One region of the Solidesulfovibrio magneticus RS-1 genome, then DNA from elsewhere that is predicted to be linked to it. Evidence: predicted binding sites of a transcription regulator. Region 1 holds the regulator's gene; each other region holds the start of a gene.

Region 1 (4,235 bases):
CGTGGCCGCGGCCAAGCGGCACAAGGGCTAGACGGCCCAAGCGCAAAAAGATTGCACGGTCCGGGGAAGGCGGCTTCTCCGGACTTTTTTTCGGCCAAAGGGCTGCATGGCTTGGCAAGGCGCTAAAAACGTTTATCTTCTGGTCATGGTGCGATTTTTGGGCTAGATTGCACCTGTCGGCGGTTGGGGACATGGCCTTGCGTTCAAACCATGCCGCCGTCGCATCGCAAGGGAGGCTGTTATGCCTGAAGACGCCAAGCTGGCCATTGCGCGCGCCCGGGACGTGGAGTTGCTGGTGCTCGACGTCGATGGCGTCATGACCGACGGCGGCATCTACGTCGATGCCCGGGGCGAGGTGACCAAGCGTTTTCATGTCCACGACGGTTTAGGCATCAAGGCGGCCCAGGCGGCGGGGCTGGCCGTGGCGGTCGTCAGCGGCCTGGACAGCCCGGCCGTGGCCGCCCGGATGCGGGAACTGGGCATTGAGGAATACCACCCCGGCCACTACCGCAAGGTGGCCGTGCTGGAAGGCATCCTGGCCCGGGCCGGGCTGGCCCCGCATCAGGCCGCCTTTCTCGGCGACGATTGGGTGGACGCCGGCCCCATGGAGCTGGTCGGTCTGCCCATGGCTGTGGCCGACGCCCAGCCCGAAATCCTCGATCTGGCCTTGTGGGTGTCGCGGCGCGGAGGCGGGCAGGGCGCCGTGCGCGAGGCCGTGCGCTACATTTTGGCCGCCAAGGGCCGTCTGGAGGCGGCCTACCAGTGGTTCCTCGGCTGAAGGCCGATTGTGCCGATTGCCACAAGGCTTCAATTGTGGCATGGTTTTTGTTGGGCGGGGTGGCCCTGAGCCGGGCAAAGCCCGGAGACGACCCCGGTAACGTCAACGACTTTCGAGCACGGCGGTAAGCATGGCCCTGGAACTGCGGCAGCAACTCAAGCTTTCCCAACAGCTGGTGATGACCCCCCAGCTGCAGCAAGCCATCAAGCTCTTGCAGCTGTCGCGGCTGGAGCTGCTTGAAAGCGTGCAGCAGGAGCTTTTGGAAAATCCTCTTCTGGAGGAATCCGTCGAGGAGGACCGCCAGCCCGAACGCGTCATGGTCGAGGACAACAATGGCCCCACGGGAGCCGACGCGGCCATGGAAAAGGAGCTGCTCAAAAACGCCGAGTGGGACGACTACCTTGGCGATTTCGCCAGCACGAGCAAGCAGTCCCTGTCCCGCGACCTGGAAGTTCCCGAAGAGGGCATGGCTTTCGACGCTCGCCTGGCCTCCAAGCCGTCCCTCGACGGCCACCTCGGCTGGCAGATGCACCTGTCCAATTTCACGGCCAAGGAAGTGGAGATCGGCGAGACCATCGTCGGCAGCCTCAATTCCTCGGGCTATCTGCGGGCCACGGTCGAGGAAATCGCCGGCATGGCCAACGCCGACCCGGCGCATGTCGAAAAGGTGCTCCACCGCCTCCAGCGCTTCGATCCCGTGGGCGTGGCCGCTCGCACTCCCAGCGAATGCCTGCTCATTCAGATCGAAGTCTACGGCTACGACGATCCCATCCTCATCGAACTGGTGCGCGAGCATCTCGAAGATCTCGAAAAGAAGCGCTACAAGCCCCTGGCCAAGAAATTTCACCTGACCATGGAAAAGCTCAAGGAATACCTGGAGCTGATCCAGACCCTCGATCCCATGCCCGGAGCCAGCTACGGTTCGGGGGACCCGATCTACGTCAGCCCCGACGCCTTCGTCTACAAGTACGGCGAGGACTTCGTCATCCTGCTCAACGAGGAGGGGATGCCGCGCCTGGGACTCAACATGTCCTACACCGACGGCAGCCTGCCGCGAAACGACAAGGACAAGGACTACCTCCAGGACAAGATGCGTTCGGCCATGTGGCTTATGAAGAGCCTGTACCAACGCCAGCGCACGCTGTATAAGGTCCTGGAGAGCATCGTGAAGTTTCAGCGCGGATTTTTCGAGGACGGCGTGACCAAGCTGCGGCCGCTGATCCTCAAGGACGTGGCCGACGACATCAGCATGCACGAGTCCACCGTCAGCCGCATTACGTCCAACAAGTACGTGGCCACGCCCCACGGCATCTTTGAACTCAAGTTCTTTTTCAACAGCGCCCTGGAACTCGACGACGGGGGCACGGTAGGCTCCGAGTCGGTCAAGGCCATGATCAAGCGCATTATTTCCGGCGAGAATGACAAAAAGCCCATCAGCGACGAGGCCATCGCCGACATGCTCAAGGATGAACTGCAAATCAACATCGCCCGGCGAACCGTGGCCAAGTATCGCACGGCCATGGGAATCGAGTCGTCGTCGAAGCGCAAGGCGGTTTTCTGATGCTTCGGGCCGGGTTTCCGGCCTCTCACCACGCCAGCCTGGAGGATTCTATGAACATCACCTTTAATTTCAAGAATTTCGAGCCGTCTGATCATTTGCGCGATTATGCCAGGAAGCGCTTTGAAAAGCTTGGCAAGTACACCTCGTCCACCGATACCTCGGATGTCCAGGTCAACCTGGCCGTGGAAAAGACCCGGCAGATGGCCGACGTCATCTTCCTGGCCGACAATATGCACATCTCGGCTCACGAAACCTCCGAGGACATGTACTCCACCATTGACCTGATCCTCGACAAGATCGAGGCCCAGGCCAAGAAGTTCCGCGAGAAGCAAAAGGACCGCCGTCGCCAGACCGTGGAACAGGTCCGCATGGACGTCATCAGCATCAGCGAGGACGCCGCCGGCGGCCGCGTGCCCACCATCATCGAAACCGACGAGTATCAGCCCAAGCCCATGGCCGTGGAAGAAGCCGCCATGCAGCTGGAGGCTCTCAAGTACGAATTCCTGGTGTTCATCAACTCCGAAACCGAACGGCCCAACGTCATCTACCGCCTGCGCAACGGCGACTTCGGCCTCATCGATCCTGGAACGGGCGCTTAGATGCGGTTAGAGGACTATCTCCAGCCCGAGTTCGTCATCGGGAATCTTGCGTCGGAGTCCAAGTCCGAAGTGTTGGCCGAGCTCGTGGCCCCCATCAAGAAGCAGTGGCCCGATTTTGACGCCAAACGCGCCCATCAGGTGCTGCTCGACCGGGAAAACCTCGGAACCACGGGCATCGGCGACGGGGTGGCCATTCCCCACGGCAAGATGGAGAGCCTCGAACGCATCGTCATCGTCGTCGGGAGAAGCCTTGCGGGCGTCAGCTTCGATGCGCTGGACTTCAAGCCCTGCCGCATCTTCTTCCTGGTGCTCGCGCCCGAGCATGTCGCGGGCCTGCATTTGCGCATTTTGGCCCACATCTCGCGGCTTTTGTCCGATGAATCCTTCCGGCGGGCCTTTCTGACCGCCGAAACCGACGAGGCCTTGCGGCAGGTGCTCGCCGCCGCCTAAGGCTCCCTGAAAAAACGTTTCCCGCGCGTTTGTTGTCACACAAACGCGCGGGAAATTTGTTAAGCCCTTGGGCCGGAAGGTGAATGCCATGGAACATGCGGCCAGGGAACTCCCCGTCGTTATCTTGACCGGCCTGTCCGGGTCCGGAAAATCCACAGCCCTTCGCGTCTTCGAGGACCTGGGTTTTTTTTGCGTGGACGGGTTGCCGGTCAGCCTCGTGCCCAAGCTCATGAGCCTTTTCGACGACAAGGGCGGCCAGCGCTACAAGGGCCTGGCCCTGGGCATGGACGTGCGCCAGGCCGACCTCGACACCGACTGGGGCGCGACCCTGGCCGAGGTGCGGCGTAAACAGGACCTTACCCAGATCATCTTTTTCGAGGCCGATAACGGTGAGATCATCCGCCGCTACGCCACTACCCGCCGGCCCCATCCCCTGGAAAGCGCCGACATGGGCCTGGAGCAGGCCGCCCTGGCCGAGCGCGAACGCATGCGGCCCCTTCGCGACGCCGCCGACATGGTGCTGGACACCACCCATTTCACCATCCACGACCTACGCCGCAAGCTCCAGGAAAAATGGGCCTCCATCCGGCCCACCGCCGGAACCCTCAAGGTCCACGTCATGAGCTTCGGCTTCAAGTACGGCCCGCCCTCCGAGGCCGACATGGTCTTTGACCTGCGCTTTTTGCCCAATCCCTATTTCGACAAGGAACTGCGCGAGCGCACGGGCAAGGAAGCGGCGGTGCGCGATTACGTCCTGGCCGAGGAGCCGGGCCGGGAGTTTTTGCGCCGGCTGACCGAATTTCTGCTCTACCTGCTGCCGCTGTACGCCAAGGAAGGCCGTTACCGC
Region 2 (4,235 bases), 2.2 Mb from region 1:
GCTCCCGGCCTTTGCCGTGCTGCCGGCCTACGCCGCCGTCTACCTCGGCTACCGCCTGGCCCACCCCAGTCAGTACGCCGGCAACGCCCTGGACCTCACCAGCCCGGCGGCCATCCTCAAGACGGCCTGGGCCTACAGCCGCCCGGCCCTGCCCCTGGGCGGATTTGCCTTCAACCTCGAATACGTCAACCGCTTCCCGCAGTTTGCCAAGGCCTATGTCCTGTCCTTTGGCCAGTACCTGTCGGAGCTGGCCGCCAACCTGTCCCTGCTCGCCCCGGCCTGGGTGGCCCTGGGCCTTTTGGCCGGCGGGCTGACCTATCATTGCCTGGACCGGGCCGTCCGGGCGCGCGTGCCCTGGCTCACCTGGCTTCTGTGCGCCTTTGCCGTGGTCTGCCCCAATGCGCTCATTGCCCTGTCGCCCAAATATCAGGAACCGGCCGCCTCGGGTCTGGCCTGGTACGTCACCACCACCTTTTCCTTTTACGCCGTGGCCGTGCTCCTGGCCCTTGGCGGCTTGGCCCTGGCCGGGCGTTTGCCAGCCGGGCCAAGGCGCGTTCTGGCCGCCGGGCTAGGGCTGGTCGTCGGGCTTGCCGCCCTGGTTAACGCCTCGGTCAACGCCTCAGTGCGCGACTCCAAGATCGCGGCCGGCGCGCGCTGGCGGGTGGCCGCCCTGGCCTGCCAAAGCCGGCTCATCGCCGGCCTGCCCGAGGGCGCGCGCCTTGTCGCCCCGGACCTGTTTACCGCCGTCAACACCGAACTGGTCGGCCCGGACTACTGGCCGGCCTATTTCCGCGCCCACGCCGGCCGGGGGCTGACCGTGGCATCGGGGCTGGGCGGGGCCGACCCGGAACAAACGCCCGTCTATGTGCTGCGCCGCCTGTCCGGCCTGCTGGACCGGGATACGGCCCTGGTTCTGGCCCGGGTGACCGGCCTGGGTCCAGCCCCGGCCGATCCGTACGCCGCCGCCCCGGACGCGCCCGCCCTCCTGGCCGGCCAGGCCGTGGTGGCTATGGACGCGGCCAACCGCTTTTATGACCTCGTCTTCCGCGACGCCTCGGGCTGGCGGATCGCGCCGCTTACGGTCGGCGGCGGCCCGTTCTCACGCACCGACATCAAAGGCGACGGCCTTTTGCCGGCCTCCATGGCCAGACTTGCGGCCCATAGCCTCGCCACGGGCGAGGCCGCGCCGGTGGTCCTGCGGTTTGGCCCGGGATTTTCCGCGCCCGAGCGGTCCGTCACCGGCGACGTGGTCTGGGCCGGCGACACGGCCGAACTGGCCCTGGTCAACAACACGTCGGCCGTGTTCCGTGTGACGCTCGCCGCCACAGCGGCGGCCCCCGCGCCGGTCACGGTGGCCTTGGGCGGCGCGCTTATGCCAGACGGCGCGACCATTGAGTGCTCCGCCCTGGTCACGCCCCTGTCTTTGTCCCTTACCTTGCCGCCGGGCCGCCACGTGCTGATCCTTCGCGCCCTGCCGCCGACCGGAGCTAAAAAACGTTTGGGCCTCATCGACGCCCGATGCGTCCCGCAAGCTCCCGCGCCCTGACTCCATTATTGCTGGATCAGTTTCCTGCCGTTCCACCAAAGCGTGATCGGCCGCCACCAGAGAAAGAAAATACCTCATCCAAAACAGCATGTTAATTTTAGCATTCGCCTTGGCACGGCCTATGCTTTGTTTTGGGGCAAGAGATGCACAGGAACCCAAAACAACTTTACATACCAGGAGACACGCCATGTTGACCGCCATCACCCAGTTCATCCGTGACGAAGAAGGCGCCACCGCGGTGGAATACGGCCTCATGGCCGCCCTGATCGCCGCCGTCATCATCACCGCCGTCACCTCCATCGGCACCAACCTCACCACCACCTTCAACACCGTCGCCACCTCGCTGGGCAGCTAAATTTCACCCGCTTCGCGAAGCCAAAGGGCCGTCCTCGCCAGGAGGACGGCCCTTTGCGTTTGCCGGCCTCGCCGGCCGCTGCGCCCCTGCGCCCGCGACTCCATTTCTGCTGGAACGGCGCGCCAGAAATCCACGAGCCCTGGCCCAAACCATCGCATCAAGAATATTAAATTCATAAATCCAGTATGTTAAGTTCTCGATGAAGTTTGGCACGCCCCCTGCTTTAGGAAAGGCACGAGACGCACACGAACCCAAAGCAACTTTACATACCAAGGAGACACGCCATGCTGACCGCCATCACCCAGTTCATCCGTGACGAAGAAGGTGCCACCGCGGTGGAATACGGCCTCATGGCCGCCCTGATCGCCGCCGTCATCATCACCGCCGTCACCTCCATCGGCACCAACCTCACCACCACCTTCAACACCGTCGCCACCTCGCTGGGCAGCTAAATTTCACCCGCTTCGCGAAGCCAAAGGGCCGTCCTCGCCAGGAGGACGGCCCTTTGCGTTTGGCGGCCTCGCCGGCCGCTGCGCCCCTGCGCCCGCGACTCCATTTCTGCTGGAACGGCGCGCCAGAAATCCACGAGCCCTGGCCCAAGCCATCGCCTCAAGAATATTAAGTCCATAAATCCAGCATGTTAAGTTCTCGATGAAGTTTGGCACGCCCCCTGCTTTAGGAAAGGCACGAGACGCACACGAACCCAAAACAACTTTACATACCAGGAGACACGCCATGTTGACCGCCATCACCCAGTTCATCCGTGACGAAGAAGGCGCCACCGCGGTGGAATACGGCCTCATGGCCGCCCTGATCGCCGCCGTCATCATCACCGCCGTCACCTCCATCGGCACCAACCTCACCACCACCTTCAACACCGTCGCCACCTCGCTGGGCAGCTAAATTTCGCCCGCTTTGCGAAGCCAAAGGGCCGTCCTCGCCAGGAGGACGGCCCTTTGCGTTTGCCGGCCTCGCCGGCTGCTACGCCCCTGCGCCCGCGACTCCATTTCTGCTGGAACGGCGCGCCAGAAATCCACGAGCCCTGGCCCAAGCCATCGCCTCAAGAATATTAAATCCATAAATCCAGTATGTTAAGTTCTCGATGAAGTTTGGCATGCCCCCTGCTTTAGGAAAGGCACGAGACGCACACGAACCCAAAGCAACTTTACATACCAGGAGACACGCCATGCTGACCGCCATCACCCAGTTCATCCGTGACGAAGAAGGCGCCACCGCGGTGGAATACGGCCTCATGGCCGCCCTGATCGCCGCCGTCATCATCACCGCCGTCACCTCCATCGGCACCAACCTCACCACCACCTTCAACACCGTCGCCACCTCGCTGGGCAGCTAAATTTCGCCCGCTTTGCGAAGCCAAAGGGCCGTCCTCGCCAGGAGGACGGCCCTTTGCGTTTGCCGGCCTCGCCCGCCGCTGCGCCCCTGCGCCCGCGACTCCATTTCTGCTGGAACGGCGCGCCAGAAATCCACGAGCCCTGGCCCAAGCCATCGCCTCAAGAATATTAAATCCATAAATCCAGTATGTTAAGTTCTCGATGAAGTTTGGCACGCCCCCTGCTTTAGGAAAGGCACGAGACGCACACGAACCCAAAGCAACTTTACATACCAAGGAGACACGCCATGCTGACCGCCATCACCCAGTTCATCCGTGACGAAGAAGGCGCCACCGCGGTGGAATACGGCCTCATGGCCGCCCTGATCGCCGCCGTCATCATCACCGCCGTCACCTCCATCGGCACCAACCTCACCACCACCTTCAACACCGTCGCCACCTCGCTGGGCAGCTAAATTTCACCCGCTTCGCGAAGCCAAAGGGGCGTCCTCGCCACGAGGGCGCCCCTTTTCGTTTGCCCCCCGCGCCACATTTTGGCATCCCGAAAGGACAGGAGACCGCCCCATGGACGTCAACACCCACAAAAGCGTCGACCCCGGCCTGTGCGGCCAGCCCGAAACCCTGGGCGAGGGCCTGGCCCGGGTGGCCTTCACCGCCCTGCCGGCCATGGCCGCCGACGACCGGGGGCTGGTCCACGGCGGCTTCGTCTTCGGCCTGGCCGACTACGCCGCCATGCTGGCCGTAAACGACCCCAACGTGGTCCTTGGCGCGGCCGAGGTCCGCTTCACCGCCCCGGTGGTGGTCGGCGAAACGCTTATGGCCGAAGCCCGGCTCACCGATACCGCCGGCAAAAAACGCCTCGTCACCGTCACCGTGCGCCGGGGCGAAGACGCCGTCTTCACCGGAACCTTCACCTGCTTCGTGCCGGAAAAGCACGTCCTTGACCGCTGAGGCCGCGCCATACCGTCCGCGCTGTCGCCGCC
Region 3 (4,235 bases), 2.1 Mb from region 1:
TCCCGTGTTTGGGGGACCAGTCCTGGGACTGTCCGTATCCGTTGCCATTTTCAAAATGGCGACCGGCCAGAGAAAACGTTGGGTTGAGGAACATGGTTGCAACACAGACTAGATGGATCATAACGCTTCTGATAACCATGGGGCAAGCCTCGTGCTTTTTACCGCCTGCTTCATACCTTTTGCGGTGGCCTTGTTACGTCGTCGACCATTTTTCCAAACACTGCTTCAAGAACATTTGACAATAATTCCCGAACGATCTCCTCCACGATCCTCGGGATCGTTTCTGCCACATAGGTCAGCGCTCCGGTCACGCTCGTAAAACCTTTGATGCCGTCGTTCTCCTGGAGCTTGGTGGGCGATGGCCAAAGCCTGTAGATGGCAAGCGATTTGTCCGTCAGATAGGCAAAAGTGTTTTTGTCAAAAAGATCGGTATATTGCTGTTCGATGCAGACGGAGACTTGACAGAGTTGGGTGCGCTCGTCCTTGGCTGCCCGGATTTTGCCGATGGGTGTGCCATTTGTTGTGACGGGGTAACTGTCAAGGCTGCAATCCTTCACGGAATCAATACGATACAATTTACATGAATCCTGCGCCTCTGCCCGGCCAGCGCACAGGAGGCAAGCGATGAGAAAAAAGGCTAGGCCCAAGAAAGCATGAATTGATTTCACAATGGCCCTTCTCGTTCATGTTTACAGGAAATGATGATTTTCAAGCTCTACATCTTCTCTTCGTATACGCAAGAAAAATATTATTATGCCAATGACATTCAAAATCATTGAAGATGATGCAGGTGATTGTCAGTTTCATTTTAGCGTGTGTGAATTTTGCGGCCGCTGTATTTTGTCTTTGAAGTGAGAATGAGCCGCGGCAAGGACATGAAACAATTTCTCCAGGCCAGTGTTCGGAGGCGCTGTTGGAGGCGTCCGGTCGTCGGATCGACTGCGCGCTACGACAGTCTGTTGGAGGCGGAATTGGCTGTTGCCGGCGGTCCGGGAGGTGAAGGCCGGCTCGGCAGTCCCGGGCCGAGGGAACGGAACAGACCGTAGTGCGACGCGGTGACCGCCGGCAGGTTCGGCGTGACGGCCAGGGAGAGGGGCCGGCCGCGGATGACCCGCTGGCTGCGGGCTTCAGGACCGCAGCAGCAACGCGGAGACACAGACGAGAACGGGGAGCCCCGTTTCCGCGGCTCCCCGTTCGTTGCGTCGAAATCTGGCGTTGGCGCTAATCGTCTAAGCAGTTGTGCCCGTGGGCCATGCACAGTTCGTCGCGGTCCTTGAGGGTTCCGGCGAGATAGGCCGCCGCCGCCTCATGGACCGGGCCGGACGCGCCGCGCACCACGGTCATGCCGGACTGGCGCAGCTTGTTGACCGCGCCCTGGCCCATGTTGCCGGCGACAAGCGCCGTGACGCCCATGGCGAGCAGGTCGTTGACCAGATTGGACTTGCAGCCGCACTCGGCCGGCGGGGAAAAGGTCTCCTCGGCGACGACGGCCTTGTCCGGGCCGATGGTCAGCACCGTGAAATAGCCGCAGTGGCCGAAATGCTCGTCCACCTGCCCGTCGCGGGAGGGAATGGCGATCTTGGTCATGTTCGTGACTCCTTGGGAAACTCCGGCCCAGGGCCGCAGGAATTTACCCCCGCCTCGTACCGGAAATAGCCAGGGCTGGGAAGCCCCGGCCGGGCCGGCGAACGCGCCGGCCCAGGGCCCGGCGTCAGCTCCATGGGCCGCGTCCGAGTGGCCGGGGCCATATTGAGTCGGTCCGCCGCGCCTGCGCTCAAGGGCGTCAGGAATCACGCGTCGGCGGCTGTCCCCTGAATCCGGGCGGCGGGCCTCAGCCCTCGCCGCCGAGGCAGACGGCGGCGAAACCGCCCATGGCCTCCAGCTCCCGGGCCGTGGAGGCCGCGTCGCGGTGGACCACGCCGCGAACGCCCAGGGTTGCGGCCACTTCCACGAAAAGCGCCCGGTCGTCGATGTAGACCGCGTCGGCCGGGTCGCACTGGGCCACGTCCAGGGCCAGGCGGAAAATGCCGGCGTCAGGCTTGCGCATGCCCACAAAGCACGAGGACACAAAGGCGTCGACAAAACAGCCCAGGCCGAAGGCCCGGATGCGGTACTCGTTGAGTTCGCGGCCTTCGTTGTTGACGACGACAATGCGGATGCCGTGCCTGGCCTTGAGTCCGCGCACATAGGCCAGCATGTCGGACAGCGGCGCAGAGCGCGACAGCATGAAATCCCGGAAGGTCGCCTTGTCAAAGGCACGCGGCGCGTAAAACACCGTGCGGTCGAGATACTCGTCCAGGGAGAGCTTGCCCTCTTCGTAGGCGTCGAAGGTGAGGTGGTGGCGTTCGTCGGTCTCGGCCGCGTCCAGGCCGAAGCGCTTGGCCGCCTCGGCCCGGGCCTGCCGGTCCCAGCCGTTGGTGAGCATGACGCCGCCGACGTCGCACAAAAGCGTGGTGATGGGTCGTTTCACGGACATTCCCCCTGGCTTGCGGATGGGGCCGCCGGTTGCGGACCCTCATCCTTTATAGACGCGGCCGGGGAGGCGGCGTCAAGCCACGGGCGGATTGCGGCGGCGAAACAGGCCATGGTCGCGCACGGGGACGGTGCGCCAGTTGCGGGTGATGGCCAGCACACGCAGCAAAAAGGTGAAGGCGATGGTGACCAGGGCCGAGGTGAGCGGCGGCAGGCCGAAGGTCTGGCGCAGGAAGGGGTAAGTCAGGCAGCCGAGCAGGGCGGCCAGGCCGTAGAACTGGCCCGGGCGAAACACCATGGGCTCCTCGCGCATGAGCACGTCGCGCAGGATGCCGCCGCCGCAGGCGTTGACCGTGCCCACCAGCACGGCCGGGGCGAAATCTAGGCCAAAGGCCAGGGATTTTTCCATGCCGACCACGGCGTAAGCCCCCAGGGCGGCGGCGTCGACCAGGGCCACGAACCGCTCGGACAACACCGCCCGGCGGCCGAAGATGAGGCAAGCCACGGCAGCAGCCGCCACGGCGTAGAGATAGTCCTGATTGCGCACCACGGCCGGCACGCCGGCCTGGAGGAAGATGCCGTCGCGTATAAGCGCCCCGCCCACGCCCGTGGCAAAGGACAGGCCGAGCAGGCCCACGAGGTCAAACTCGCGGCGGATGGCCTCGATGGCCCCGGTGGCGGCCATGAGGAACACGGCGAACAGGTCGAGGTAGATGGGCAGGGCAAACGTCTGGTCCATGGCGGCGGACCTCCTGGCGGCGGTTCCCGCCCCGGAGGGCTGCTCCGGGGCGGGCGGGTTCCATAGGGCCGGGCCGGCCCGGCGTCAAGAGGCGCTGTGGCGCGCGGGGCGGACAAGGGCCAGCAGGTGGCGGCCGGTGCGCGGCAGCATGAGGGCGAAGACCCCGATGTACAGGAAGGTGAAGAGGAAGTGTACTTCGTTGCCGTCGAGGTGGCCCGGGAAGAGGTTCCAGAAGGCCTCCGGCACGGCCGGGGCCAGGAACTGGCCGAGGAACAGGCCGAAAAGGAGCAGCGCGCCCCGGATGTCCAGGCGCAGGCCGGCCAGCAGGCCCACGGCCAGCAGGGACTGGGCGGCGGTCAGCATGATCTCGTGCATCTGCACGCCGTCCAAGGGAATGGGCACGGCAAAGCTGCCCGACGACACGCCGTAGACGCCGGGGATCATGCCGACCAAGAGCGTCCATTGGTTGAGCTTGGAGGAAATAAGGCTCCCCAGGGCCAGCCCGCCCATGCCGCGCAGGGCGAACATGACCGCCACGATGACCTCCGGGGCTTCCGAGGCGATGGGGGCTAGCCACTGGACGAGCAGGAATTCGTTGACCCCGAAGATGCGGCCGGTGGCGACGAGGCCCTCGCTAAAGGCCTCGGCATTGGCCACAATGACGCCGGCGGCGAAAAGAAACAGGGCGAGCGTCGAGAGGCGGCGAAGGCCCTTGGGCAGCGCGCCGATGACGCAGGCCACGCCCTCAAGCTCGGGTTCCTCGCATTCGCGCCGGGCGACAATGGCGATGTAGACGACGTAGAGGCCGATAAGCACCGCGCCGTCCACCCAGGTCAGCGACCCGGACAGGGGAATGGTGATGGCGTAGGCCGTGGCCAGGCCCAGGAACAGCACGTCGGTGCGGCGTTCGCCCTCCAGGATGACGGGCTTCCGCGTACGCCACCAGATCAGGAAAGCGACCAGGCTCCAGGCCACGCCGATCAGCAGCCGATTGGCCCCGGTCATGTTGGCGATGGCGAAGTGG

What was found. Region 1 encodes sigma-54, which starts transcription at its own class of promoters, with help from an activator protein. Its sites were predicted from a motif close to CTGGCACGGNNNNTGCTT; they were not measured.
Region 2: a site for sigma-54 is predicted at 1,656-1,673, ahead of DMR_RS03035 (Flp family type IVb pilin). Genes of this name have one in related genera too.
Region 3: a site for sigma-54 is predicted at 1,668-1,685, ahead of DMR_RS20890 (NifB/NifX family molybdenum-iron cluster-binding protein). Genes of this name have one in related genera too.

The regions. Positions count from the first base shown of each region.
Region 1 covers NC_012796.1:2,885,956-2,890,190, reverse strand. Annotated here, with positions in the region: gene DMR_RS12380 (CTP synthase) at 1-31, shown strand, start outside; gene DMR_RS12375 (KdsC family phosphatase) at 242-778, shown strand; gene rpoN (RNA polymerase factor sigma-54) at 909-2,339, shown strand; gene hpf (ribosome hibernation-promoting factor, HPF/YfiA family) at 2,390-2,938, shown strand; gene DMR_RS12360 (PTS sugar transporter subunit IIA) at 2,939-3,388, shown strand; gene rapZ (RNase adapter RapZ) at 3,477-4,235, shown strand, end outside.
Region 2 covers NC_012796.1:710,315-714,549, reverse strand. Annotated here, with positions in the region: gene DMR_RS03040 (hypothetical protein) at 1-1,546, shown strand, start outside; gene DMR_RS03035 (Flp family type IVb pilin) at 1,734-1,901, shown strand; gene DMR_RS03030 (Flp family type IVb pilin) at 2,186-2,353, shown strand; gene DMR_RS03025 (Flp family type IVb pilin) at 2,637-2,804, shown strand; gene DMR_RS03020 (Flp family type IVb pilin) at 3,088-3,255, shown strand; gene DMR_RS03015 (Flp family type IVb pilin) at 3,540-3,707, shown strand; gene DMR_RS03010 (hotdog domain-containing protein) at 3,817-4,203, shown strand.
Region 3 covers NC_012796.1:5,019,667-5,023,901, reverse strand. Annotated here, with positions in the region: gene DMR_RS20900 (dihem cytochrome c) at 1-139, opposite strand, end outside; gene DMR_RS20895 (hypothetical protein) at 171-668, opposite strand; gene DMR_RS20890 (NifB/NifX family molybdenum-iron cluster-binding protein) at 1,222-1,587, opposite strand; gene DMR_RS20885 (HAD family hydrolase) at 1,832-2,476, opposite strand; gene DMR_RS20880 (trimeric intracellular cation channel family protein) at 2,549-3,211, opposite strand; gene DMR_RS20875 (sodium:calcium antiporter) at 3,296-4,235, opposite strand, start outside.